DNA from 3 places in the Pseudonocardia halophobica genome. Region 3 is predicted to be linked to each of the others. Evidence: predicted binding sites of a transcription regulator. Region 3 holds the regulator's gene; each other region holds the start of a gene.

Region 1 (7,533 bases), 2.0 Mb from region 3:
CGGACCGTCGCGTACGTCCTGACCTCGCTCGCGAGCCTGCTGTTCATCGCGCTCGTCGTGTACGGGTACCTGCTCGTGCAGGACGCGGCCCAGACGTTCCCGCGGCTCTTCACACCGGGCGGCTGACCGGGTCGGCGGCAGGGGGACGGGCGGGCGCCGGCGGCACTAGGCTGCGCGCGTGGACGTCCTGGACGAGTACAGCGGGCACACCGACCCCGGCGGCGCGGCGATCCGGCGGAGCCTGGCCCCGCTCACGATCAGCAAGGTGTCCGTCGGCCCGATGGACAACAACGCCTACCTGCTGACCTGCACCGCCACCAACGAGGCGCTGCTCATCGACGCGGCCAACGAGCCGGAGCGCATCGCCGACCTGGTCGGGGCGGAGGACGGCAGGCCCGAGCTGCGGCACCTCGTCACCACCCACCGCCACCACGACCACTGGCAGGCGCTGGGCGCGGTGGCGGGGATGTTCCAGACCCGGCAGATCGCGCACCCGCTCGACGCCCCCGAACTGCCGATCCCGATGGACGAGCTCGTCTCGCACGGCGACCGGGTGGAGTTCGGCGAGATCTCCCTCGAGGTCATCCACCTGCGCGGGCACACGCCGGGCTCCATCGCGCTGCTCTACCGCGGCCCGGACCGCCCGCACCTGTTCACCGGCGACTCCCTGTTCCCGGGCGGGCCGGGCAAGACCTGGTCGGCCGAGGACTTCGCCTCGCTGATGGACGACCTCGAGTCCCGGGTCTTCGGCGAGCTGCCGGACGACACCTGGGTCTACCCGGGCCACGGCGACGACACCACCCTCGGCGCCGAGCGCCCGTCGTTGAAGGAGTGGCGGGAGCGGGGCTGGTGAGCTGAGCGCTCGGCCGGCCGCCTCTGCTTCCGTGGCGGCCCGCCGTCTGCTCGCGGCCGATCCGAGGCGCCGACGCCGCCGCCGTAGGTCGGCGGGCCGCTGGGCTGCGGGTTGTCGCCGCACGCCCGGTCGGGCGCGTCTCCCGCCGCAGGCCGGCGGGCCGCTGGACTGCGGGGTCTCGTCGCGCACCCGCCCGAATTGACGATCAGCTCGGGCGCGCGGCACACCTCCGGGAGCAAGGCGCACCCGCCCGAGCGCGCCCACTGCCACGAGCGATGGCACACCGGCCGGAGCGCCGGCACACCGGCCGGAGCGCCGGCACGTGGGCCGGAGCGCCAGCACGTCGGCCGGAGCGGGCACGTCGACCGGAGCGGGCACGTCGGCCGGAGCGCCGGCGATCGGCTCCGGTCGGGCGGCCCGACCGCGGGAGCGGCACACCCGAGCGAGCGGCGGCACACCGGCCGGAGCGCGAGACGCCCGCGGAAGCGCGGCATCCCGCTCGCCGCGCGGTACACCGGGTGTTTCCCGGGACGCCCGAGGGAGCGCGGCATCCGCTGGCCGCACTGACACCGGCCGCGCCGACACACTCGCTCGTAGCGCCGGCACCCCGACTCGAGCGCGGCACACCCGCCCGGGACGGGCGGCATCCGGAGCGACCGCCGCACCGCCTGTCGACCGGGTGTGCCACGCGCGGCCGGGTGTGCCGGCCGGGCCGATGGATTCCGGCAGTACCCCGGGAGCCCGCCGGTGTCGAGCCCGTCGCGTACGGGGAGCCGGCACACCTGCTCGGGCGCCGTACAGGCCGTCGACGGGGTGTGTCGTGCGCCCTCCGGGTGTGGCGGCGGGCAGGACCGGGTGTGCCGCGACCCTCGATGGTGTGGCGTCGCCCGCGCCACTGCGCCTGCCGCCCCTGCAGGCGCCTGACAGCGCCGATCCGGGCGGCCCCGTGGGCGGAACCCGGCCGCGCTCCCGCGTACGCCTTCTCGCGCCGATCCGGCCCCGGGAATGCCAGCGACGCTCGTCCGGACGGTCGGCACACCCGCTCGAGCACCGCACAGACCGTCGACCGGGTGTGTCGGGCACTCGCCGGGTGTGGCAGCGGGCGGGAGCGGGTGTGCTGCGGTCCGGAGCCGAGGCCCCGTGGTACCTCCGTCGAACATGTGTGCGACAGTGGTCACCTGGTCCGGCGGGCGCCGCCGGGAAGCACCGGGCGGTCCGCGGCGTTGAGCCGGGTGGCCGAACGGGGATCCCGACGGCGGCCGCGGTGCCGGTGCGAGCCGGTGGCCCGTGTTCGCCCGGCGCTCGCCGGTGCGCGCCCGCCGACCGGGAACCCCGGGTCGGACGGTGCGAATGATTTCTGTCGGACCCCCGGCCTAGCATCGATCGCGGGTCCCCGGTCTGCCGCGGACCGGGCCCGCCGATCCCCGGTGACCCGTAAGGAGGCGCCCTCGTGGCACAGGTCCGCACCCCGCACGACGCTCCCCGGCTGGTCGTGCGCGGCGCGCGCGAGCACAACCTGCGCGGGGTCGATCTCGACCTGCCCCGGGACAGCCTCGTCGTCTTCACCGGCCTGTCCGGCTCCGGCAAGTCGAGCCTCGCGTTCGACACGATCTTCGCCGAGGGCCAGCGGCGGTACGTCGAGTCGCTGTCGGCGTACGCGCGGCAGTTCCTCGGCCAGATGGACAAGCCCGACGTCGACTTCATCGAGGGCCTCTCGCCCGCGGTGTCGATCGACCAGAAGTCCACGAACCGCAACCCGCGCTCCACGGTCGGCACGATCACCGAGGTCTACGACTACCTGCGGCTGCTCTACGCCCGGGCCGGCGTCCCGCACTGCCCGGTCTGCGGCGAGGTGATCGAGAAGCAGACCCCGCAGCAGATCGTCGACCAGGTGCTGGCGATGGAGGAGGGCAGCCGTTTCCAGGTGCTGGCCCCGGTGGTCCGCACCCGCAAGGGCGAGTTCGTCGACCTCTTCACCACGCTGCAGGGCCAGGGCTACTCCCGCGTCCTGGTCGACGGCACGGTGCACCAGCTCAGCAACCCGCCGAAGCTGAAGAAGCAGGAGAAGCACGACATCGCGGTGGTCGTCGATCGGCTGTCGGTCAAGCCGAGCGCCAAGCAGCGGCTCACCGACTCGGTGGAGACCGCGCTGCGCCTGGCGGACGGGCTCGTCGTGCTGGAGTTCGTCGACCTGGACGACGAGCACCCGCACCGCGAGCGCCGGTTCTCCGAGCGGATGGCCTGCCCCAACGGGCACCCGCTCACGCTCGACGATCTCGAGCCCCGCACGTTCTCCTTCAACTCGCCGTACGGCGCGTGCCCGGAGTGCTCGGGCATCGGCATCAAGAAGGAGGTCGACCCGGAGCTCGTCATCCCGGACCCCGAGCTCAGCCTGGCCGACGGGGCCGTGGCGCCGTGGAACAACGGGCACACCGCCGAGTACTTCGGCCGGCTGCTGTCCGGGCTGGCCAAGAGCGTCGGGTTCCGGATGGACACCCCGTGGCGCAAGCTGCCCGCCGAGGCGCAGAAGGCGGTGCTCCACGGCAGCGACGACCAGGTGCACGTCCGCTACCGGAACCGGTACGGCCGCGAGCGCGCCTACTACGCCAACTTCGAGGGCGTGATCCCGTTCCTCGAGCGCCGGATGGACCAGACCGAGTCCGAGTCGCAGCGCGAGCGGTACGAGGGCTACATGCGGGACGTGCCGTGCCCGGCGTGCAAGGGGGCGCGGCTCAAGCCCGAGGTCCTGGCCGTCACGCTGGCGCACCGCGAGCAGGGCGACCGGTCGATCGCCGAGGTGTCGGCGATGTCGGTGGCCGAGTGCGCCGAGTTCCTCGACGGGATGGTGCTCGACCAGCGGCAGGCGATGATCGCGGGCCGGGTGCTCAAGGAGATCCAGGCCCGCCTCGGGTTCCTGCTCGACGTCGGGCTGGACTACCTCTCGCTCGACCGCGCGGCCGGCACCCTGTCCGGCGGTGAGGCGCAGCGCATCCGGCTGGCCACCCAGATCGGGTCCGGCCTGGTCGGCGTGCTCTACGTGCTCGACGAGCCGTCCATCGGCCTGCACCAGCGCGACAACCGCCGGCTGATCGACACGCTGACCCGGCTCAAGGAGCTGGGCAACACGCTGATCGTCGTCGAGCACGACGAGGACACCATCCGGGCCGCGGACTGGGCCGTCGACATCGGCCCGGGCGCGGGGGAGCACGGCGGCCAGGTCGTGCACTCCGGCACGGTGGCGGACCTGGAGTCGCACGACACGTCGCTCACCGGGGCTTACCTCTCCGGGCGGCGCAGCATCCCGGTGCCGGACGTGCGGCGCACCCTCGACCCGGAGCGGAGGCTCACGATCGTCGGCGCCCGCGAGCACAACCTGCAGGGGATCGACGTCGACATCCCGCTCGGCGGGCTCGTCTCGATCACCGGTGTGTCCGGCTCCGGCAAGTCCACGCTGATCAACGACATCCTGGCCACCGTGCTGGCGAACAAGCTCAACGGCGCCCGCCAGGTGCCGGGCCGGCACACCCGGATCACCGGGATCGAGCAGCTGGACAAGCTCGTCCGCGTCGACCAGTCGCCGATCGGCCGCACGCCGCGGTCCAACCCGGCCACGTACACCGGGGTGTGGGACAAGATCCGCACGCTGTTCGCGTCGACCACCGAGGCGAAGGTACGCGGCTACCAGGCCGGCCGCTTCTCGTTCAACGTCAAGGGCGGCCGCTGCGAGGCGTGCTCCGGGGACGGCACCATCAAGATCGAGATGAACTTCCTGCCCGACGTGTACGTCCCCTGCGAGGTCTGCAAGGGCGCCCGGTACAACCGGGAGACCCTCGAGGTGCACTACAAGGGCAAGACCGTGGCGGACGTGCTGGACATGCCGATCGAGGAGGCCGCGGAGTTCTTCGCGCCGATCACCTCGATCAGCCGGTACCTGACCACGTTGGTCGACGTCGGGCTGGGCTACGTCCGGCTCGGGCAGCCGGCGCCCACCCTCTCCGGCGGCGAGGCGCAGCGCGTGAAGCTGGCCAGCGAGCTGCAGAAGCGGTCCAACGGCCGCACGATCTACATCCTCGACGAGCCGACCACGGGCCTTCACTTCGAGGACATCCGCAAGCTGCTGCAGGTGATCAACGGGCTGGTCGACAAGGGCAACTCGGTCGTCGTCATCGAGCACAACCTCGACGTGATCAAGACGTCGGACTGGGTCCTCGACATGGGGCCCGAGGGCGGTTCCGGCGGCGGCACGGTCGTCGCGCAGGGCACGCCCGAGGAGGTCGCGGGCACCGAGGGCAGCTACACCGGCCTGTTCCTCAAGCACCTGGTCACACCGGCGGCCCCGGCCCGGCGCACCCGGCGGAAGAAGGCCGTCGCCGCGAGCTGAGCGTCGTCGTTCCGTCCGGGCGTGCCCGGGACCGCTGCGGTGGTCCCGGGCACGCTGCGTTCGTAGCAGTCAGCGCACGGTGAGCGCGTGTGGGATCACCCACTCGTGTTGCACAAGCGCGACCGACCGCCCTGCAGCTGTCATGGATCAAGAACATCGAGTTCGCCGGCGAGTACATGGCGGACTCGAAGGGCTACTACAAGGCGGCCGGTTTCGCCTCGGTCGACCTCGTGACCGGCCCGCTCGACAGCGCCGACGCGCTGGTCCTGGCCAAGAACGTCGCCGTCGGCCTCTCCGCGCCCGACGCGACCGCCCGCTTCATCACCGAGCAGGGCGCGCCGCTCACGATCATCGGCAGCACGTTTCAGAAGAACCCGTTCTGCATCCTGCCCATGGAGCAGGGCACCCCGATCCGCACGCCGCAGGATCTGATCGGCAAGCGCCTCGGCATCCAGGCCGGCACCAACCAGAGTTCCTCGCGGCGATGCGGATCTCGGTCCCGGGCGCGATCGTCGGCTCCATGCTGGCCGAGTGGCTCGTGGGCTTCGCGGGCATGGGCGGCGTGCTGTCCGGCTACAAGGGCTCGGGCAACTACGGCGGCATCTCGACGATCGTGGCCCTCGCCGTGATCGCGTCGATCGTGCTCTACGAGCTGGCGACCATTCTCGAGGCCGCGTGCTCACCCGCTGGGGCCGAACGCCGGCGTCGGCACTGGCTGACGCACCGCTCGCGTTATGGAACCATAACGTGACGGCGAGCGGCTGACCTGGTGTTCAGCAGGGACACCGTAGCTGACCAGCACCGATGGGCCAACTGGGGGAAGTCCCGGGAATCCGGAAGCAGCTTCCGGGACCCCTTCTCCCCATGGATTCCCCATCGCGTTATCGAGATTTCCCATCGCCCGAGAGATCGCGACCGCGTTGTAGGACCCGCTCCCACCGGGCCGCCTCCGCCCGCCGCCGCGCCAACTCCCGCTCATCCGCGACGGTGAGCGGTTCGGCCGCCTCCAGCCGGGCGTGCAGCGCGCACAGGAACACCCGGACCCTGGCCGGGCGCGGGTACCGGTACCACCGCTCCGCTGCCGCCGTCACGGCCGCCTGACAGGCCGACGGGGTGCCCGCGAACCCCAACACCGCCCCGGCGCACCCGTGGTTGTGCGGGAACACAAGATCACCAAGGCCGTGTCGACGGAGATCGGCCAGCAGGGCTTCCCGGTCGTGATCGTTCATCGCTTCCCCGTCCCGTCGCGGATCGTCACGGACCCGTCGGGGGGAAGCCGACGACGGCGAGAACGGTAGCGGGCTGCCACCGTCCCGCCGCCCATGCGATGGCCGCTTCAGCGGGGTAAGCATCGAACATGAATCCGAGTCGACCGGAGTGGTCGGAGGTGGCTCGGACGGCGCGGCTTGCCGCCACGAAGGCGGAGGAGCTCCGGAGCACAGCCAAGGCCGCCAGAGAGGCAGCGGCCGAATCGGTCCGGCAGTCTCGGGCGATTCGGGCGCAGAGGCGGCCCCGGGGGCTTGACTCCGGCGTTGGCTCGACCGACCCCCGGGACCTGAGGCGCGCATAGCCAGCCCGATTAGGGCGCAAACCTGATCGCTACCGACGGTCGGATCACCGCTCGTGCGACGAGCGCCTTGAAGGCGGCGCAGGCCGATAGGGGCGGGCCCGACGTCTCTACGCGCGGCTGTCAGGCCTTCCCGTAGGTCCACTCCCAGCCGCCGAGGGTCGGGTTCGGGTGGGAGAAGATCAGGGTGCCGGTCGGGCTGCTGACGTCCAGAACGATCGCTCCCCGGTACTTTGACGCGGGCGACAACTGGGACGCGAGCTGCTCGTTCTGGTTCAGGCACGAGAAGCTCGGGGCGGTGGCGAGGCTGGTCTGCGTCACCCCGTCCTCGCCGACGGCTGACCACGCGCCCGGGTTGATCGAGTAGCCGAAGTTCGTCGGCATGCTCGGGTCGTCTCCACCCGGAGATCGATCTTGACCAAGTGCCCGTTCTCGGCGGGCCGGGCGAACTGCGTTGTGCACTTCGGGTCGACGGTGATCTTGTCGACCACGAACTTCACGGAGATTTCGGCGTTGCTGACGCCCCACCCCGCCGTCTCACCAACGGCCTTTACAAGATTTCCGCGCGGGGACTCGTTCGCGTCCGGCGCCGGGGCCGCACTCGGCGAGGCGGGAGCTACCGCCGCCGTCGCAGTCGGTACGTCCACCGTCGGGGACGACGCGGAGGTGTTGGAGCACGCGGTGAGCGCGACCGCCGTGACGGCGGTGGCGATGAGCATGCTGACGGTGGGG
Region 2 (7,533 bases), 2.8 Mb from region 3:
GCATCGACGCGAGCTCCCGCTCCGGGGGCAGCCGGTCGCCCGGGCCGAGCGCCCCCGAGACGAGCTGCTCCTCGATCCGCTCGATCACGAGCTCGTAGGTCGGGACGCGCTGGACCTGGTCCCAGCGTGGTGCCGCCATCTCCACCCCCTCGGTGGACGGGAGCCTAGCGTGCGGGTTAAGGTCCGACCATAGCTCAGCCCGCGCCGGACCCGGGGACGGACCCGGAGCCGAACTCCGCCCACCACCGGAGGCACCGTGACCGTCGGCCTGCTCGTCACCTGCATGAACGACGCCCTGTTCCCGGACACCGGTCGGGCCGTCGTCACCCTGCTGCGCCGGCTGGGGGTCGAGGTCGACTTCCCGGCCGCGCAGACCTGCTGCGGCCAGCCCATGGTCAACACCGGCTACCTCGACGAGGCCGTGCCGCTGCTGCGCCGGCACCTCGAGGCCTTCGCCGGGTACGAGGCCGTCGTGGTGCCGTCGGGCTCGTGCGCGGGCTCGGTGCGCCACCAGCACCGCCTGGTGGCCGAGCGCTCCGGCGATCCGGGCCTGGTGCGCGCCGTCGAGCAGGCCGCGCCGGTGTACGAGCTGTCCGAGTACCTGGTCGACGTGCTGGGCGTGGTCGACGTCGGGGCCTACTTCCCGCACCGGGTCACCTACCACCCGACCTGCCACTCGCTGCGGATGCTGGGCGTGGGCGACCGGCCGACCCGGCTGCTGGAGGCCGTGCGCGGGCTGCGGCTCGTCGAGCTGCCGGCGGCCACGGAGTGCTGCGGGTTCGGCGGGACCTTCGCGGTGAAGAACTCCGAGACCTCGATCGCGATGGGCGCGGACAAGGCGCGGCACGTGCGCGAGTCGGGCGCCGAGGTGCTGGTCGCGGGCGACAACTCCTGCCTGACGCACATCGGCGGCCTGCTCTCCCGCGAGCGGTCGGGCGTGCGCGTGATGCACCTGGCGGAGGTGCTGGCCGCGACCGAGCCCGTGATCGAGGAACCGCCCCGGGAGGCGGACCGCGACTCCGCCGGCAGCGCCGCCCTCGCCCACGGAGGTGCCCGGTGAGCGCCACCTTCCTCGGCACGCCCGCCTTCCCGACCGCGGCCCGCGCCGCCCTGGCCGACACGCAGCTCCGTCGCAACCTCGCCCACGCGACCGGCACGATCCGGGCCAAGCGGGCCGCGGTCGTCGGCGAGGTCGACGAGTGGGAGCGGCTGCGGGTCGCCGGTGCCGCGCTGAAGGACCGGACGCTCCGGCACCTCGACACCTACCTCGTACAGCTGGAGGAGTCGCTGACCCGGGCCGGCGCGACCGTGCACTGGGCGCGCGACGCCGACGAGGCCAACCGGATCGTCGTCGACATCGCCCGGGTTCACGGGACGGACGAGGTCGTCAAGGTCAAGTCCATGGCGACGGCGGAGATCGGGCTCAACGAGGCCCTCGAGGCCGCCGGGATCCACGCCTGGGAGACCGACCTGGCCGAGCTGATCGTGCAGCTCGGCGAGGACCTGCCCAGCCACATCCTGGTGCCGGCGATCCACCGCAACCGCTCCGAGGTCCGCGAGATCTTCCTGCGCGAGATGGGCCGGCACGGGAAGGCCGCGCCCCGCGACCTCACCGACACCCCGGCCGAGCTCGCCGCCGCGGCCCGGGCGCACCTGCGGGAGAAGTTCCTGCGCGCCAAGGTCGCGGTGTCCGGCGCCAACTTCGCGGTCGCGGAGACCGGCACGCTGGCCGTGGTCGAGAGCGAGGGCAACGGGCGGATGTGCCTGACCCTTCCCGAGGTGCTGGTCAGCGTGGTGGGCATCGAGAAGCTCGTGCCCACGTGGGCGGATCTCGACGTCTTCCTGCAGCTGCTCCCGCGCAGCTCCACCGGCGAGCGGATGAACCCGTACACCTCGATGTGGACCGGCGTGACGCCCGGCGACGGTCCGCAGGAGGTCCACGTCGTGCTGCTCGACAACGGGCGGACGGACGTGCTCGCCGACGAGGTCGGCCGGCAGGCGTTGCGCTGCATCCGCTGCTCCGCGTGCCTCAACGTCTGCCCGGTCTACGAGCGCACCGGCGGCCACAGCTACGGCTCGGTCTACCCGGGGCCGATCGGGGCGATCCTCACCCCGATGCTGCGCGGGGTCGGGCACGACACCCAGGTCGACTCGCTGCCCTACGCCTCGAGCCTGTGCGGGGCGTGCTTCGAGGTGTGCCCGGTGCGGATCGACATCCCCGAGGTGCTGGTGCACCTGCGCACGAAGGTGGTCGACGCGCACCGCGGCGAGCCGAAGGTGCAGAACCTGGCGATGAAGGCGGCGTCGTGGGCGTTGTCCGACGCCCGCCGGACCGCCGCGGCGGAGAAGGTGTCCGGCGCCGTCGGACGGCTCCTGCGGGGCACCAAGCGCCGCGCGCCGGGCGGCCGTGGCGTGCTCGGCGCGCTGCCCGGGCCTGCCGCGGCCTGGTCCGACGCACGGGACGTGCCGGTGCCCGCGCCGGAGTCGTTCCGGGCGTGGTGGGCGCGGACGGACGGCGGGCGCCGCGAGGACGGGGGAGCGAAGTGAGCGTGCGCGAGGAGATCCTGGGGCGGGTGCGCACGGCGCTGCAGGACGTCCCGAGCACCGAGAACCCTGCCGACGTCGCCGTGGACCGGCCGGAGCCGCGGCCGACCACGCACGAGGACGTCGAGCTGTTCGCCGAGCGCGTGGCCGACTACAAGGCGACGGTGGTGCGCTGCACGCCCGAGGACCTGCCGACGCACCTGGCCGCGGCCCTGGAGGGTGTCCCGCGCCTGCTGGTGCCCGCGGACCTGCCGGAGGACCTGCGCCCGGCCGACGCGATCCTCGACGAGCAGCTGACGACCGCCGAGCTCGACACCGTCGACGGCGTGCTGACCACGGCCGCGCTGGGCATCGCCGAGACGGGGACGATCGTGCTGGACCACGGGCCGGGGCAGGGCCGGCGCGCCGCGACCCTCGTGCCCGATCGGCACGTGTGCGTGGTGCGGGTGGACCAGGTGGTCGCCGACGTCGCCTCCGCGGTGGACCGCCTCGACCCCACCCGGCCGCTGACCTGGATCAGCGGGCCGAGCGCGACCAGCGACATCGAGCTGGACCGGGTCGAGGGCGTGCACGGCCCCCGCACCCTGATCGTCCTGCTGGTCGGCTGAGCGAACGGCACTCTCGTCCACCTTTGTGAGCGAGAGTGCCGTTCGTGCGTCAGAGGAGGGATGCGCCGGTCTTCTCGCGCACCTCGTCCTCGGAGACGCCGAAGGTCTCGACCAGGCGCAGGCCCTCGTCCGTCACGTCGATCACGGCGAGGTCGGTGACGATCCGGTTCACGCAGCCCACGCCCGTGAGCGGCAGGGTGCACTGCTCGACGATCTTGGGCGAGCCGTCCTTGGAGACGTGGTCCATCATCACGATGACCTTCTTCGCCCCGTGGACGAGGTCCATCGCCCCGCCCATCCCCTTGATCATCTTGCCGGGGATGGCCCAGTTGGCGAGGTCGCCGCCGACGCTGACCTGCATGGCGCCGAGGACGGCGACGTCGACCTTGCCGCCGCGGATCATCGAGAAGCTGTCCGAGGAGCCGAAGTAGCTCGCGCCGGGCAGGACCGTGACGGTCTCCTTGCCGGCGTTGATGAGGTCGGGGTCGACCTCGTCGTCCGTCGGGTAGGGGCCGACGCCGAGGATGCCGTTCTCGCTGTGCAGCACCACGGTCCGGGTGCCCGGGATGTGGTCGGGCACCAGCGTCGGCATGCCGATGCCGAGGTTGACGTACGAGCCGTCGGGCAGCTCGTCGGCCACCCGCTTCGCGAGCTGGTCCCGGGTGAGACTCACTTCCGCACCGTCCTGAACTCGACCGGCTTCTCGGCGTCGGGCACGTGCACGACGCGCTGGACGTGGATGCCGGGGGTGTGCACCGCGTCGGGGTCGATCTCGCCGGGCTCGACGAGGTGCTCGACCTGCGCGATCGTGATCCGCCCGGCCGCGGCGCAGTCCGGGTTGAAGTTGCGGGCGCTGCGCCGGTACACGAGGTTGCCGTGCCGGTCGCCCTTCCAGGCGTGGACCAGCGCGTAGTCCGGGGCGATGGCGCGCTCGAGCACGTAGCGCACGCCGTCGAACTCGCGGACCTCCTTCGGCGGGGACTTCACCGCGACCGTGCCGTCCGCCGCGTAGCGCCACGGCAGGCCGCCGTCGCTGACCAGCGTGCCGACGCCGGCGGGGGTGAAGAAGGCCGGGATCCCGGCCCCGCCCGCGCGCAGCCGCTCGGCGAGCGTGCCCTGCGGGGTCAGCTCCAGCTCGAGCTCGCCGGCGAGGTACTGCCGGGCGAACTCCTTGTTGTTGCCGACGTAGGAGCCGATCGTCCGGCGGATCCGGCCCGCGGAGAGCAGGGTGCCGAGGCCGAAGCCGTCCACGCCCAGGTTGTTGCTGATCGTCTCGAGGTCGGTCGCGCCCTGCTCGAGCAGGGCCGCGATCAGCGCGGTCGGGACGCCGGACATGCCGAAGCCTCCGACGGCCAGGGACGCGCCGTCCCCGATGTCGGCGACCGCTTCGCGCGCCGACGCCACCACCTTGTCCATGCAGGGCACCGTACCCGCCGTTCGCATCTCGCACAAGAGTTCGGATCGCGAACATCAGGTGATGCACGAACGGCGCTCTCGCTCAGATCTGGTGAGCGAGCGCCGTTCGCTCGTGTCCTGCGGGAGCCTGGCGTCAGAGGAGGGCGGCCCGGAGGTCGGCGGCGGTGGGGTAGACCGCGATCGCGCCGGCGGTGTCGAGCTCGCCGGGCTCCGCGTAGCCCCAGCCCGCGCCGAGGCAGGAGATGCCGTGCCGGCCCGACCCGACGACGTCGTGCAGCCGGTCGCCGACCATGATCGTCTCGTCGGGCTCGGGGGAGTCGAGGCGGCGCAGCGCCTCCTCGACCACGGCGGCCTTGCTCGGGCGCTGCGCGTCGACCGTGTCGCCGGTGATGGCGATGAACAGCTCGGTCCAGCCCTGGTTGGCGAGGATCTCGCGGGCGGCGGGCTCGGCCTTGCTCGTCGCGAGCCCGAGCCGCACGTCGGCGGCCGCGAGGGCTTGGAGCAGGTCCTCGATGCCCGGGTACGGGGTGGACTTGAGCAGGCCGCTCTCCCGGTACAGCGGCCGGTACAGCGCGAGGATCTTCTCGGTGTTCTCCGCGCCGACGAGCGGCGGCAGCGACTCGTAGAGCGGCGGGCCGAGCAGCTGGCGGCCGATGACGGTGTCGTCCCACGGCACGCCGACCTGGTCGAAGGCGGTCCGGAGGGTCCCGAGGATGCCCGGGGCGGAGTCGACGAGGGTGCCGTCGAGGTCGAGGAGCACGGTGCGGTAGCGGGGGCGGGTCACCGGGCCATTGTCCCCGAGCGAGTTCCTGACCGTTCCGGGCGCATGCCGTACGGTCGTGCGCATGACGAACACGGGGCTGCTCGCGCCGCTCTCCGGCACCGACGCCGTCGCCACGCACCTCGGCGACACCGCGTGGGTGCGCGCGCTGCTCGACGTCGAGGTCGCCCTCTCCCGCGCCGCCGCACGGTACGCCCTCGTCCGGCCCGACGACGCGGAGGAGGTCGCCGCCGCGGCCGACCGGCTGGCCACGGACCCGGGCGTGCCGGGTGAGCTGGCCGGCGCCGCCGTCGAGGGCGGCAACCCGGTGATCCCGCTGGCCCGGCTGCTCCGCAAGGCCGCGGGCGGGGCGAGCGGCGCGGTCCACCCCGGCGCGACCAGCCAGGACGTCATGGACACGGCGTTGGTGCTGCTCGTCCACCGCGCCGCACCGACCGTGCTGACCGACCTCCGCTCCGCCGCCGACGCCGCCGCCCGGCTCGCCGGCGCGCACCGCGACACCCCGACCGTCGCCCGCACCCTCGGCCAGCAGGCGCTGCCGACGACCTTCGGGCTCGTCGCCGCGGGCTGGGCCGCCGGGCTCGACGCCGCCGCCCGCGAGCTGGCCGTCCGGGTCGACGCCCTGCCCGTCCAGTTCGGCGGCGCGGCCGGCACCCTCGCCGCCTCGCACCCGCACGGGCCCGCGGTCGCCGACGCCGTCGCCGACCTGCTCGGGCTCGCCCCGCAGGGGGTGCCGTGGCACACCGAGCGCACCCGGATCGGCACGCTGGCCGCGGCCCTCGGCGTGGCCGCGGGGGCGTGCGCGAAGCCCGCGACGGACGTCGTGCTGCTGTCGCAGACCGAGGTCGGCGAGGTCTCGGAGGCCGCCCCCGGCGACTCGTCGTCCATGCCGCACAAGCGGAACCCGATCGCGGCGATCACCGCACGGGCGTCGGCCCGCCGGGCCCCCGGGCTGGTCGCGACGCTGCTCGCCGCGATGGACCACGAGCACCAGCGCGCGGCCGGGGCCTGGCACGCGGAGTGGGGCACGCTCACCGACCTGCTCGCGGTCACCGGCGGTGCGGCCGGCCGGCTGCGCACCAGCCTGGAGGGCCTGCAGGTCCACCCGGACGCCATGCGCCGCAACCTCGCCCTGACGACCGACGGCCAGCCGGACACCGGCCACGCCGGCGAGCTCGTCGACCGCATCCTGGAGGCCCGGTGAACGCGCCCGAGAAGCACGGTGCCAACCAGACCGACCACGCCGTCCGCGCCGAGCACGTCCAGTCGCTCGCCCGCGGGCTGTCGGTGATCAAGGCGTTCGACGGGGCGCACCCGGCGCAGACCCTGTCCGACGTCGCGCGCGCCACCGGCCTGACCCGCGCCGCGGCCCGCCGCTTCCTGCTCACGCTCGTCGAGCTCGGCTACGTCCGCACGGACGGCCGGTTCTTCGCGCTCACCCCGCGGGTGCTGGAGCTGGGCTACTCCTACCTCTCGGCGCTGTCGCTGCCCGAGCTCGCCTCCCCGCACCTGGAGGAGCTCGTCGAGACGGTGCACGAGTCCGCCTCGGTCTCCGTGCTCGACGGCGGCGACGTCGTCTACGTCGCCCGGGTCGCCACCGCGCGGATCATGGCCGTGTCGATCACGGTCGGCACGCGGTTCCCCGCCTACGCCACCTCGATGGGCCGGGTCCTGCTGGCCGCCCTCCCGCCGGCCGAGCTCGACGCGCGGCTGGGTGCCCTCGAGCCGCTGACGGACCGCACCGTGGCCGACCGGGACACCCTGCGGGACGTCCTCGGCGACGTCCGCGCCGCCGGTTACTGCCTCGTCGACCAGGAGCTGGAGGACGGGCTGCGGTCGGTCGCGGTGCCGATCCGGGACGCGGCGGGCACCGTGGTCGCGGCCGCCAACGTCAGCACCCACGCCCTGCGCAACAGCACCGCCTGGCTGCGCGACGAGGCCCTCCCGCACCTGCGGGCCTGCGCCGCCGCGGTCGAGGCGGACCTGAAGGGGCTGCGGGGGTGACCCGGCCGGGCGTCCGGGCGCGGCCCGTGCTGCGATGGTGGCCCTGAGACCGAGCGAGGGGGACCCGTGGCCGAGCGACCGATCGTGCTGGGCGTGCAGCCGTGCGGCGAGAGCGCCGATCCGGGGCGGCTCCTGGAGCGGGTGACGCTGACGGCCCGGGGCGTCGACGTGCTGTTCCTC
Region 3 (7,533 bases):
CGAGCGGGTGGTGCTCGTCGGGGTCTGGACCGAGGGCACTTCCGAGCAGGCCAACGCCTCGCTCGTCGAGCTGGCCCGGCTCGCCGAGACCGCCGGCTCCCAGGTCATGGACGGCCTGGTGCAGCGGCGGAGCAAGCCCGACCCCGCCACCTTCATCGGTTCCGGCAAGGTCGACGAGCTGTCCGTCGCCGTGCAGGCCGCCGGCGCCGACACCGTGATCTGCGACGGCGAGCTCTCGCCCGGCCAGCTGCGCCAGCTGGAGGACAAGCTCAAGGTCAAGGTGATCGACCGGACCGCCCTGATCCTCGACATCTTCGCCCAGCACGCCCGCTCGCGGGACGGCAAGGCGCAGGTCGAGCTGGCCCAGCTGTCCTACCTCCTGCCGCGGCTGCGCGGCTGGGGTGAGGCGCTGTCCCGGCAGGTCGGTGGCCGCGCCGCCGGCGGTGTGGGTATCGGCGGCCGCGGTCCCGGCGAGACCAAGATCGAGCTGGACCGCCGACGCATCCGCCACCGCATGTCCAAGCTGCGCCGCGAGATCGCCGCGATGAGCCGGGTGCGGGACACCCAGCGCGGCGCCCGCCGCCGCAACGACGTGCCGAGCGTCGCGATCGTCGGCTACACCAACGCCGGCAAGTCCTCGCTGCTCAACGCGCTGACGGACGCGGGTGTCCTGGTCGAGGACGCGCTGTTCGCCACCCTGGACCCCACGACCCGCCGCGCGGAGACGCCGGACGGGCGCACCTACACGCTCACCGACACCGTCGGGTTCGTGCGGCACCTGCCGCACCAGCTCGTCGAGGCGTTCCGCTCCACCCTGGAGGAGGCCGGCCAGGCCGACCTGCTGGTCCACGTGGTCGACGCCTCGGATTCGCTGCCCGAGGACCAGATCGCCGCGGTGCGCAAGGTCCTGGTGGAGATCGGCGAGGAGCAGGGCGGGACCATGCCCCCGGAGCTGCTCGTCGTCAACAAGACCGACGCCGCCGGCGACCTCGCGCTCGCCCGGCTGCGGCACCTGCTGCCCGATGCCGTGTTCGTCTCGGCCCACCGGGGCGACGGGGTGGCGCGGCTCAAGGCCTGCATCGCCGAGCGGCTCCCGCGCCCCGAGGTCGACCTCGAGCTGCTGGTGCCCTACACCGAGGGCGGGCTGGTCGCGCGGCTGCACTCGGACGGCGAGGTGCTCGCCTCCGAGCACACGCCGGAGGGCACGCGGCTGCACGTCCGGGTCGGGCCCGAACTCGCCGTCGCGGCCGTGCCGTTCGCGGTCGGGGGGACCGGGTCGGCCCCCGCCGAGGGCGACGCGGCAGGCTCGCGGGGTGCGAACGGGACCGCCCGCGAGGGCGCGCGTGCCGAGGTCGGGGCGCGCGTCGCTGCGCGCGGCTGAGCGCGCCGGGGTCCTCGGCGCCGTCCTGCTGCTCACGCTGCTGCTCGCCGTGCCGGCGAGCGCGGCGCAGGCCGGGCCCGAGGACCGCTGCCCGGTCACCGACCGGCGCCTCGTCGAGCTCTCCGGGCTGGCCGTCGCCGCCGACGGCGGCGTCTGGGCCATGAGCGACGGCGGCAGCCGGGTCGCGCTGTACCGGCTCGACCCGGACACCTGCGCGGTCGTCGAGACCCGGACCGCGGCCCTGGACCCGTACGACGCCGAGGACCTCGCGATCGGGCCGGACGGCGCGTTCTGGGTGGCCGACACCGGCGACAACGACCGGGTCCGGGACACCGTGGCCCTCCTCGTGCTGTCGCCCGACGGCGCACCGCGGCTGCATCGGCTGACCTACCCGGACGGCCCGCACGACGCCGAGTCCCTCCTGATCGGCGCCGACGGGGTGCCCGTGATCGTCACCAAGGAGGTCGGCGGCACCGCCGGCGTCTACCGGCCCACCGGCCCGCTCGCCGAGCCCGGACCCACGCCGCTGATGCGCGCCGGGTCGGTCGGTTTCCCCCGCTCCGAGACCCGGGGCGGCCCGATCGGCGCCCTCGGCGCCTTCACCGTGACGGGCGGGGGAACGAGCGCGGGCCGCGAGGTCGTCGGCCTGCGGACCTACACCGACGCCTGGCTCTACCGCGTCCCGCCCTCCGGCGACCTCGTCGCGGCACTGCAGGGCACACCGCTGCAGGTCCCGCTGCCCGACGAGCCCCAGGGGGAGGCGCTCGCGTTCCTCCCCGACGGCACCCTGCTGTCCGGCTCCGAGACCCGCGGCCCGGACCGTGGCCGGCTCCGCGCGGTGCCCGGTGCTGTCGGGGCCACGCTCGCCGCCGCACCCGCGGAGCCCACGGCCGCGCCGCCGCCCCCGGCGACCCCGCCGGAGCCCGCCCCCGACTGGTTGCCCGCGGCGGTCGGGGTCGGGGTCGCGGTCCTCGTGCTGGGGCTGGCCGCCGCCGCGATGGCCCTGCACGGGCGGCGGCGCTCCCGCGTGTGACGAGCCCGTTAAGGGTGCTCCCGGAGGGCCCTCGGCGGGCCCCGCTCCGCCTACGCTGATCACGCCGGGAGGAGGGGTGCCGCAGTGCCGATCGTGACCGCCTACGAGGACACGCCGGGCGGTCACGACGCCCTGGTCCTCGGGGCGCAGCTGGCGCGGTTGACGGGGCTGACCAACGTCGTCGCCACCGTCTACCCGACGGACGGGATCGGCTACTCGGCGATGGCCCGCGACCCGCGGTGGCGGGAGAAGATCGAGGAGGTCGCCCGCCGGCGGTTCGGCCGGGCACGGGAGCTCATCGGCTCGACCGGGCCCTCCGAGCCGGAGTTCGCCCCGCTCGGGCCGGGCCCCGCGGCGGGGGTGCTCGCCGACCACGCCGAGGAGGTCGGGGCCGCGGTGCTGGTCGTCGGGTCGACGGGCGGGGGCCTGCTCGGCCGGCTCGCGCCCGGCGGCACGGTCCAGCGACTGCTGCCCTCGGCACGCTGCCCCGTCGGGATCGCGCCGCGGGGTTATCGGCACACCGCCGCGAAGGGGATCACCGTCGTCACGGTCGCCTACGACGGCACCCCGGAGGCCGACCGTGCGGCGGTCCTGGCCGTGCACCTGGCCGGCCGGACCGGGGCCGCGCTGCGGTTCGTGGTGGTCGCGGGCGGCGAGGAGGAGGTGCCCGCCGCGACCGAGACCGCGCAGAAGGGGCTCGCGCAGGCGCCGGCGGAGATCGACGCGCTCTACGACGTCGTGATCGGCCCCTCGGTCGCCGACACCCTGGCCGACCTGCCCGAACGCACCGACGTCCTCGTCGTCGGGTCGCGCGGGTACCCGCTCATGAAGCGGCTGCTGCTCGGCGGGGTCGCGGGCGTGCTGGTGCGCACCGCCCGCTATCCCGTGATCGTGGTGCCGCCCCCGGACCGCTGACCGGGGGCCGGGACCTCAGAGCCGGCGGAGCACCGCGACGACGCGGCCGAGGATGGTCGCCTCGTTGCCGTCGATCGGCTCGTAGGCCGGGTTGGCCGGCATCAGCCAGACCTGGCCGTCCGTGCGCTTGAAGGTCTTGACCGTGGCCTCGCCGTCGATCATGGCGGCGACGATCTCGCCCTGCTCGGCCACGGGCTGCTGGCGCACCACGACCCAGTCGCCGTCCGTGATGGCGGCCTCGACCATCGAGTCGCCCTTGACGTTGAGCAGGAAGAGCGTGCCCTCGCCGACGATCTCGCGCGGCAGCGGGAACACGCTCTCCACCGCCTGCTCGGCCAGGATCGGGCCACCGGCCGCGATGTTGCCGAGCAGTGGCACGAACGCCGGCGCCGGCCGCTCGGCGCGGACCTCGGCGGCCTCCGAGCCCTCGGAGTCCTCCTCCGGGCTGCGCACGTCGACCGCGCGGGTCCGGTTGGGGTCCCGCCGCAGGTACCCCTTGCGCTCCAACGTCCGGAGCTGGTGGTGCACCGACGAGGTGGAGGTCAGCCCCACCGCGTCGCCGATCTCCCGGACGCTCGGCGGGTAGCCGAACCGCTCCACCCAGTCCCGGATCACCTCGAGCACCTTGCGCTGCCGGGGGGTGAGGCCCACCGGGTCCGCCGGCGGGTCCGGGAAGGCGCGCACCTGTCCGGGCTCCCGGCCGGTCTCGCCGGCTCCGCCGGACTCGTCCCGTGCCATCTGCCTGCCGCCTCCTCGTGTGCCTGTCTCGTGCGCCGTCCGCGTCGTCGGGCCCGTCCCGGCCGCGGGACCGGCCCGCTGCCCGGATCCGGACCGTCCGTGCCCCTCGGCGCCGGACGCCCCGGTCGTCGTGCCCGTTCCGCCGGGCCGTACTCCCCGGGAGCCGTACCGGGGCGCCGGGCGGGCCGGTGCCGGTCGGGACCCGGACGGCCCGTCCGGCGGGTCCCGCCCGGGCCGTCGGGATCGGACGGTAGCCCGGATCCGGCCGAACGCCAAACACATGTTCGAACGACACGCCGATCGTGTCGGCGCGGACCCGTGACGAGGAGTCGTCGTGATGGTAGAACGTCGCACAGACGTTCGAATCGAACATGTGTGCGAGTTCCGGCCGCTGAGCGGCGCGGACGAGGCGGAAGGGGTCGGCCGTGAACGGCGCGGGGATCGCGGAGGGCGGCGGGGACCACACCGTGGAGGGGCCTGGCGGCCACGTGGGCGTGGGCGCACGGACCGGCGGAGGCCTCGGCGTGTCGCCCGCGGTGGTCGAGGACGTGCGCCGCCGCGGGGACCGGCTCGACCGGCCGGGCGCGCGGGCGAGCCGGGCCGCCGCGGCGCCCCGGCGGGGGAGCGCCGTGTCGACCGTGGGCGGGGAGCGCGAGGCGGGTGCGGCCCGCGGGCCGCACCCCGTCCGACCCGCGCGCAGCTCCCGTCGTGCCCGCGTTGCGGTGCCGGCGACCGGCGCCGGGCGGGCGCGGGGGCTCGCGCCCTCGGCACGCACCCGTCCTCGGGTCCGCGGCTTCTCGGTCGTCGCGAGCGGTTCCACCGTGGCGGACCGGGCAGGTCGGCTGCGTGCCGCGGCGCCGGCTCCTGGGGACGTGCGCCCGGTGCCGGGCGCGGTCCGGGCGACCGTGCGGGTGCTGCCCGGTGCGGTGTCCCCGGCCCGGTACCGGCTCCGGCGTGCCGTGGCGGCCGCCGTCCTCGCGCTGGCCTCCGCCGCGGTCGTCGTCGGCCTCGGGCTCCTGGCCGGTGCCGCGGGCGAGGCGCAGGCCCGGTCGGCCGTGCCCTCGGGCACCGCGGCCGTGACGGTCGAGCCGGGGGAGTCGGTGTGGGACGTCGCGCGCCGGACCGTTCCCGCCGTCACGTCGGCCGGGACCGGCGCCGTCGTCGAGCGGATCGCGGCGGACAACGCCCTCCCGGTCGACCCGGCGCCGCTGCCCGCCGGGCTCGTGCTGCGCGTCCCGGTCTGACGGGGCGGCCGGTGTTCCCGGCGTCGTGACCCCGGTCACGGCGGGCACCGGTTTTTGTCGGTGGTGGTTGATAGGAATCGCACACGCGTTCGACCGGTGGTCCGGGCATCCGGCTCGGGTGGGTCGGCGCGGGGGTGGGAGGTCGTCATGGATCCCAGGAGTGCAGTGCTCGCGGGGGCGTCGCGAACCGGGGTGTCGCGGGCCGGTGTGTCGCCGGTCGGGGCGGACGGTCCGTCGGCGGCGGTCGAGGAGCCGTCCGAGGTTCCGGTCGAGGCGCCGGGCACGTGGGGCGGTGTCCCGGCCGAGCGGCGGGCCGACCTGCGTCCGGGCGCTCGCCCGCAGAGCCGCGCGCGTCCGCAGGGCCGATCGGGCCCCGCGGGTCGCGACGGGGTGGGGCGCGCCCACGCCGTCCGGAGTCGCCCCGGTGCGGCGCCCGAGCGGGTGCCCGAGCGGGTCGTCGGTGCCTACGCGTCCGGTGCCCGGGCGCGGCTGGTCCGCCCCCTCGACGGTCCCGCGGTCGTGCCGGGCTGCCGGCCCGTCGCCCGCCCCCGGCCCGCCCTGGCCGACTCGCGCTGCGTCCCGGCGCCGCGTCCCCGCCTCTCCCGGCTCTCGCGCTACGAGCGGACCGGGGGCGCCCGCCGCCTGGCCGGCGAGGCACGCACCGGCGTGGTCGACCGCGCGCTCGCCGTCGTCGCGGTGGCGCTGGCCTCGGCCACGGTCGTCGTCGTGCTCGGGCTGCTCGCCGACCTCGTCGCGCGATGAGCCGCCGCCCTGCGCGGGCGGTCGGGGCGGAAGGCGCGCTGAGCCGTCCTTTTCGGGCGCTGCCGTCACGGTGTCCGCTGTGGAGGCGCGCCTGGAGCGGGTGGGGCACGTGATCGGTCCTGTGAGTGGCGTGGGTCTCCCGCCGGGCACGGTGAGTGCCAAGTCCACCGACACGCCGGTGGGTCCGACACGCCGGGTCGGAGCGGGCGTCGCGTTCCCCGCAGTTCACCGGCGTGTCGCCGATGCGGCGAACGGTCCCGGGCCCGCGTGCCGGGCGATCGGCCGGTCGGCGGCGGCGCGGGAACCAGGTGTGACCTGCGGGCCGTCACGGGGTGTCGCCACGCGGCCACCGGGGCACCCGGGGACGGGTCGCCCGCGGCGTTCGTGAGAGGTTCCTTCCCGATCGGGGGAAGTCCGCACGACCCGCCGCACGGAGATGGCGCGACCCCTAGATGTTGTGGTTACATCCGTGTCGTTCGCCTACAGGTTGGGTTCGGCGCAGTCCGGACCGCCGGGCGCGGTCGAGTCGGGGGAGGTCCGCATGCGGTGCCCGTTCTGCCGTCACACGGACTGCAAGGTGATCGACTCCCGCGAGGTCGACGAGGGCGCGGCGACGCGTCGCCGCCGCTCCTGCCAGGCCTGTGGGAAGCGCTTCACCACCGTCGAGGAGCCGGTGCTCGCGGTGCTGAAGCGCAGCGGCGTCACGGAGCCGTTCAGCCGCGACAAGGTCGTGAGCGGCGTGCGCCGGGCCTGCCAGGGTCGGCCGGTCGACGAGGACGCGTTGCAGAAGCTCGCGCACCGCGTCGAGGAGGCCGTCCGGGCGGGCGGGACCGCGGAGATCCCCAGCCACGAGGTGGGGCTGGCGATCCTCGGTCCGCTGAAGGAGCTCGACGAGGTGGCGTACCTGCGCTTCGCGAGCGTGTACCGCTCCTTCTCGTCCATCGAGGACTTCGAGAAGGAGATCGCCGATCTGCGCAGGGCGGCTGCCGGGGAAGCAGCCGACCGGCGGGACCGGGCCGGACGGGGTGCGGGGCCGGCCGGATAGGGGTCTCGAGGGACCAGTGGGGCCGACCCGGACTACGGAAGTCGAGCCGACCCCGATCTCGCAGGCAGGACACCCCCCGTCGCCCCAGCCGGCGGAGGGTGCAGCACATGGTCGGATGCGAATGAGGGAGAGCATGACGGAGACCGTCGGGGCGGAGTCCGCCGGAAGCGCCGCGAGCACGTCCGGTGCCAAGGGCTCTGCGGGGGGAACGGGTCGGACCCGGGCCGCGAAGGCCGGGAAGGGCGTCAGGCGCGGCCTGACCGTCGAGCGGCTCCACACGACTCCCGGGGTGCACCCGTACGACGAGGTGACCTGGGAGCGCCGCGACGTCGTCATGACCAACTGGCGCGACGGCAGCATCAACTTCGAGCAGCGGGGCGTCGAGTTCCCCGACTTCTGGTCGATCAACGCGACC

Evidence for each region. The regulator LexA, encoded in region 3, represses DNA repair genes until DNA is damaged. The targets are predictions, from matches to a motif close to CGAACACGTGTTCG.
Region 1: a site for LexA is predicted at 2,007-2,020, ahead of uvrA (excinuclease ABC subunit UvrA). Genes of this name have one in related genera too.
Region 2: a site for LexA is predicted at 4,598-4,611, ahead of ACQP04_RS13400 (CoA transferase subunit A). Genes of this name have one in related genera too.

Annotation. Positions count from the first base shown of each region.
Region 1 is NZ_CP192046.1:3,517,938-3,525,470, forward strand. It holds gene ACQP04_RS16940 (hypothetical protein) at 1-126, shown strand, start outside; gene ACQP04_RS16945 (MBL fold metallo-hydrolase) at 179-853, shown strand; gene uvrA (excinuclease ABC subunit UvrA) at 2,304-5,234, shown strand; partial or broken gene ACQP04_RS16955 (ABC transporter substrate-binding protein) at 5,324-5,683, shown strand; gene ACQP04_RS16960 (hypothetical protein) at 5,719-5,985, shown strand; gene ACQP04_RS16965 (hypothetical protein) at 6,925-7,185, opposite strand.
Region 2 is NZ_CP192046.1:2,771,223-2,778,755, forward strand. It holds gene ACQP04_RS13375 (FadR/GntR family transcriptional regulator) at 1-139, opposite strand, end outside; gene ACQP04_RS13380 ((Fe-S)-binding protein) at 257-1,060, shown strand; gene ACQP04_RS13385 (LutB/LldF family L-lactate oxidation iron-sulfur protein) at 1,057-2,547, shown strand; gene ACQP04_RS13390 (LutC/YkgG family protein) at 2,544-3,152, shown strand; gene ACQP04_RS13395 (CoA transferase subunit B) at 3,202-3,825, opposite strand; gene ACQP04_RS13400 (CoA transferase subunit A) at 3,822-4,568, opposite strand; gene ACQP04_RS13405 (HAD hydrolase-like protein) at 4,702-5,352, opposite strand; gene ACQP04_RS13410 (lyase family protein) at 5,414-6,553, shown strand; gene ACQP04_RS13415 (IclR family transcriptional regulator domain-containing protein) at 6,550-7,353, shown strand; gene ACQP04_RS13420 (LLM class flavin-dependent oxidoreductase) at 7,420-7,533, shown strand, end outside.
Region 3 is NZ_CP192046.1:5,555,557-5,563,089, reverse strand. It holds gene hflX (GTPase HflX) at 1-1,381, shown strand, start outside; gene ACQP04_RS26380 (hypothetical protein) at 1,344-2,414, shown strand; gene ACQP04_RS26375 (universal stress protein) at 2,499-3,329, shown strand; gene lexA (transcriptional repressor LexA) at 3,345-4,067, opposite strand; gene ACQP04_RS26365 (hypothetical protein) at 4,493-5,311, shown strand; gene ACQP04_RS26360 (hypothetical protein) at 5,459-6,073, shown strand; gene nrdR (transcriptional regulator NrdR) at 6,615-7,118, shown strand; gene ACQP04_RS26350 (vitamin B12-dependent ribonucleotide reductase) at 7,252-7,533, shown strand, end outside.